Regions from separate parts of the Georhizobium profundi genome, predicted to be linked through region 1. Evidence: predicted binding sites of a transcription regulator. Region 1 holds the regulator's gene; the other holds the start of a gene.
What was found. Region 1 encodes LexA, which represses DNA repair genes until DNA is damaged. Its sites were predicted from a motif close to TGTTCNNNNTGTGTTCNG; they were not measured.
Positions count from the first base shown of each region.

Region 1 (2,201 bases):
CTGCCCTCATTATGGCGGCCGACCTGCGCGCCGATCCACCCTTGCTGCTGATTGCCGAGGACGCTCGGCTGGCCGCGATCCTGCGCGAGGACGGCCTGGCAACCAACCGAGCGCGTCCGAGCAGCTTCATCTTCGATCAATGGGCAACGGCAACCCGGCTTGCGACCCACATTCCGCCAGCCGTCGTCTTAGATGAGCAGACTGAGCTTCCGGCAGAGGAAACGACGACCGAGCCGGTTCTGCCAGATGCCGAGATAGACCCCGCCATCGCCTATGGGACGATGCGCCGGGCTGTCCTCGAATTGGAAGACGGGCAAATGGAAGGCGTGTTCCGATGCCGCCGCGGCGCGTTCTGCATCGCCCGTCTCGGGAACGGAACCATCGTCGCGTGGCTGGAGGAGCCGGCCTATGTCGGTCCCGCATGCGACATGACCGATATCGCCATCATTCCGATACCGCTGTCGATGCGCCAATGCCGCTCCGGCGCGAAGCTCTTCACCGCCCGTACACTGCGTGAAACCGGCGCGATCGCCGTCTACGCGGCGTCGACGGGAGAAGGCTTCGCGGCGAACGAGGCGCGAGCGGCGGGCACGGGGTCGGGTGCACAATTCGACCCGCAGCCGACGTTCCGCTTCGAGCAGTCTGCCGGCCGAATGCGCGCCTGGACGCGGCACCGTTATTATGACTGGAGAACTGGCAGTTTTACCGAGCCTGGCGGGGATGCCTCTTCCGTCAACACACACATGAGCGAAGACAGAAGAGCTGCCGACAGCATCGATCAGTGATAGCGCCGGATGAGCCCGACGAGCTTGCCCTGGATCTTGACGCGATCCGGTCCGAAAATCCGCGTTTCATAGGCCGGGTTGGCGGCCTCGAGCGCCACCGACGCACCTTTGCGACGGAAACGCTTCAATGTCGCTTCCTCGTCGTCGACCAGAGCCACGACGATGTCGCCGGGATTGGCCGTCGACGAATTCTTGATGATGACCGTGTCGCCGTCGAAGATGCCGGCTTCGATCATCGAGTCGCCCTTGACCTCGAGCGCGTAATGCTCGCCGCCGCCCAGCATATCCGGTGGCACGGCAATCGAATGAGTGTTGTTCTGGATGGCAGAGATCGGCACGCCCGCCGCGATGCGACCCATGACGGGCACGCTGATGGCGCGATTGTCGTTGTCGCGCGGCATCTCGCTCTGGCGGCGCTCGGCTGCAATCTCGGGCTTCGGCGTCTTGCCTAGCGATCCTTCGATGACACTCGGCGAAAAGCCGCGACGCTGAGGCACTGCCGCGTTGTAGCTATCCGGCAGCTTGATGACTTCCAGCGCACGCGCACGGTTCGGCAGGCGGCGAATGAAGCCGCGTTCCTCCAGCGCGATGATAAGGCGATGGATCCCCGACTTGGACGCGAGATCGAGGGCTTCTTTCATCTCGTCGAAGGATGGCGGCACGCCGCTTTCCTTCAGGCGCTCATGGATGAAAAGAAGCAGTTCCTGCTGCTTACGCGTCAACATCGGCTGCTTAGGCCCCCGCTTGATCGGATGGAAACAAATGTGGAACACACTTTATCTGTTCCTTTTGTGTTCCGCAAGTCCATCAGGAAGCGAGGCTAAATATGCCTCAATAGGATTGCCCGCACCGCGTCGCCCGCTTTGGCTTCTGGCGCGAATGGCGGTCGGACGACGAGGCCATCGGCCTCGGCAAACACGCGCATCATGGACGAGTCCTGTCGGGTGGCAGGCGTGGCGACGAGCGTTCCGTCGGGCCGCCGGTGCATCGCCGCGCGCAGATAATCCTGGCGCAAGTCGTTTTCGGCCAGGTCTACGTCGAGGATCGCGTCGACCGCCTGCACATGATGGGTGCGGCCGACGAGCTTTGCGATCAGAGGCGTCAGGAAGACGTGCGAGCAGACAAGGCTTGAGACAGGGTTGCCCGGAAGCCCGAGAACATGCATCGGGCCGATGCGGCCGCTCATCAGCGGCTTGCCCGGCCGCATGGCGATCTTCCAGAAGGCAAGCTCGAGACCGCGCGATTCCAGCACTTTGCGAACCAGGTCGTGATCACCAACCGAGGCGCCACCAAGTGTCACCAAGATATCGGCGCCTGCCGCCTGAGCGGCGTCGATCGATCGGTTCAGGGCAGCAAGCGTATCGGCGGCAATGCCGAGGTCGATCGGTTCTCCGCCGGCTTCCTTGACGATGGCGG
Region 1 covers NZ_CP032509.1:2,793,672-2,795,872, reverse strand. Annotated here, with positions in the region: gene D5400_RS13420 (ComEC/Rec2 family competence protein) at 1-785, shown strand, start outside; gene lexA (transcriptional repressor LexA) at 779-1,510, opposite strand; gene D5400_RS13410 (molybdopterin molybdotransferase MoeA) at 1,606-2,201, opposite strand, start outside.

Region 2 (2,201 bases), 1.6 Mb from region 1:
TTCCGCATTCTCCGCCGCCCGGATGGCATGCCACGCTTCGAGCGGAAACTTGGCGTCGATCGCAAGCGAGGGCTGTCCATTCGGCATATGGATCAGGCAGTCGGGCCGCTGATTGTTGGAAAGCGTCGCTTGAAAAGTGTAGCTGCCCATCGGCAGCGCATCGGCGATAATGGTTTCCATGCGCGACTGGCCGAACGCACCGCGCGTCTGCTTGTTCGTGAGGATCGCCTGCAGCCCCACGACATCCTTGGCGAGCGACTGGATGTTGTTCTGCGCCGTGTCGATGACGGCAAGGCGCTCCTGAAGCTTCGTCAGGTTCTCGTGTGTCGAGCGCGTCTGCTCGGTGAGCGTCGTGCCGAGCCGCTGCGTCATGCCGTCCAGCCGCTGCTGGATCGACTGATTGAGTTCCGCCTGCCGTGCGCCGAAAAGCTCGGCCATGGTCGCCATGCGTCCCTGCATTTCCGACTGCGCCTTGAGGATCTCGGCAAGCCGCTGCTCGCTCTCCTCCGCCGCTTGCACGAGCTCGGCACGTTCGGTACGCCGGACGGCGGAGCGCCACATCCACAGGATGGCGAGAATCACCAGCAACGCAGCACCAGCCATGCCGAAGCTGACGGCGGTATCGCCGAGGGTGAAGAGAGGCTGCGCGAGGAGAGACAAGTCGACCATCCCCAAATCCTACACGGATTTCTGCTCCATGCCAGATCAAAACGTGAACAGGCTTAACGGTCTCGCGGTGACCTGCAAGCCCAGAGGCCTCGTTGCGCAAGCGGAAGATTGACGAGAAAGCCGGCGATGCTTAATTGCCGGGCATGACCATCAAGCCACTCGTCCTCCTTCCCGATCCCGTGCTGCGCCAGCACTCCGAGCCGCTCGAACGCGTCGATGGCGACGTGCGCCGGCTCGTCGATGATATGCTCGAGACCATGTATGATGCGCCGGGCATCGGCCTGGCCGCCATCCAGATCGGTGTGCCGCGCCGACTGCTGGTGATCGATGTCGCGAAGGAAGAGGAGGGCCGCCAGCCCCAGATTTTCATCAACCCGGAGATCCTGGCATCCTCGGATGAACGGTCGGTCTATGAAGAGGGCTGCCTCTCCATCCCCGACTATTATGCCGAGGTCGAGCGACCGGCACGGGTCACCGTGCGTCACCTGGACATCGACGGTAACGAGCGCACCGTCGAGGCCGATGGCCTTCTCGCCACTTGCCTCCAGCATGAACTCGACCATTTGAACGGCGTGCTCTTCATCGACCACATTTCGAAGCTGAAGCGCGACATGGTCGTGCGCAAATTCACCAAGCTCGCCAAGTCGCGGCCGGCCTCGGCGCTCTGAATTGGCCGGCAGGCGGCTGCGCCTGCGGAAAGTGATCCGATGCCGTTGAAGATCGTCTTCATGGGAACGCCGGAATTTGCGGTGCCGACGCTCGCCGCGTTGGCGCAGGACGGGCACCAGATCCTCGCCGTCTACACGCAGCCGCCACGGCCCGGTGGCCGTCGAGGTCTGGCTCCCGTCAAGTCGCCTGTGCACCAGCAGGCCGAACTCCTGGGCTTCGAGGTGCGCACGCCGACAAGCCTGAAAAGCGCCGAGGAACAGGCAGCTTTTGCTGCTCTGAAACCCGACGTCGCCGTCGTCGTCGCCTATGGGATGCTCTTGCCGCAGCCGATCCTTGATGCGCCCCATCACGGCTGTTTAAATGGCCATGCGTCGCTGCTGCCGCGTTGGCGCGGTGCGGCTCCCATCCACCGGGCAATCATGGCCGGCGATAAGGAAACCGGCATGATGGTGATGAAGATGGATGCCGGCCTCGACACCGGCCCCGTGGCACTCACCGAGCGCGTGACGATCGAGCCCGACATGACCACCGGCGAACTCCACGATCGCATGATGGTGATCGGCGGCAGCCTGATGGCCCGCGCGATGAAAGCGCTGGAGGCGGGGACCCTGACGCTCACCCCGCAGCCAGAAGAGGGCGCGACCTACGCCCGCAAGATCGACAAGTCGGAAACGCGGATCGATTTCTCCAGACCCTCGGCAGACGTCCACAACCACATCCGCGGGCTGTCGCCTTTTCCAGGCGCGTGGTTCGAAGCTGAATTTTCCGGCAAGCCCGAGCGCGTGAAGGTGCTGGCATCGCGCCTCGTAGAAGGCAGCGGCACGCCCGGCACGGTGCTGGATGACGATTTGTCCATTGCCTGC
Region 2 covers NZ_CP032509.1:72,726-74,926, reverse strand. Annotated here, with positions in the region: gene D5400_RS00385 (DNA recombination protein RmuC) at 1-603, opposite strand, end outside; gene def (peptide deformylase) at 813-1,337, shown strand; gene fmt (methionyl-tRNA formyltransferase) at 1,377-2,201, shown strand, end outside.
Region 2: a site for LexA is predicted at 702-719, ahead of def (peptide deformylase). Genes of this name have one in related genera too.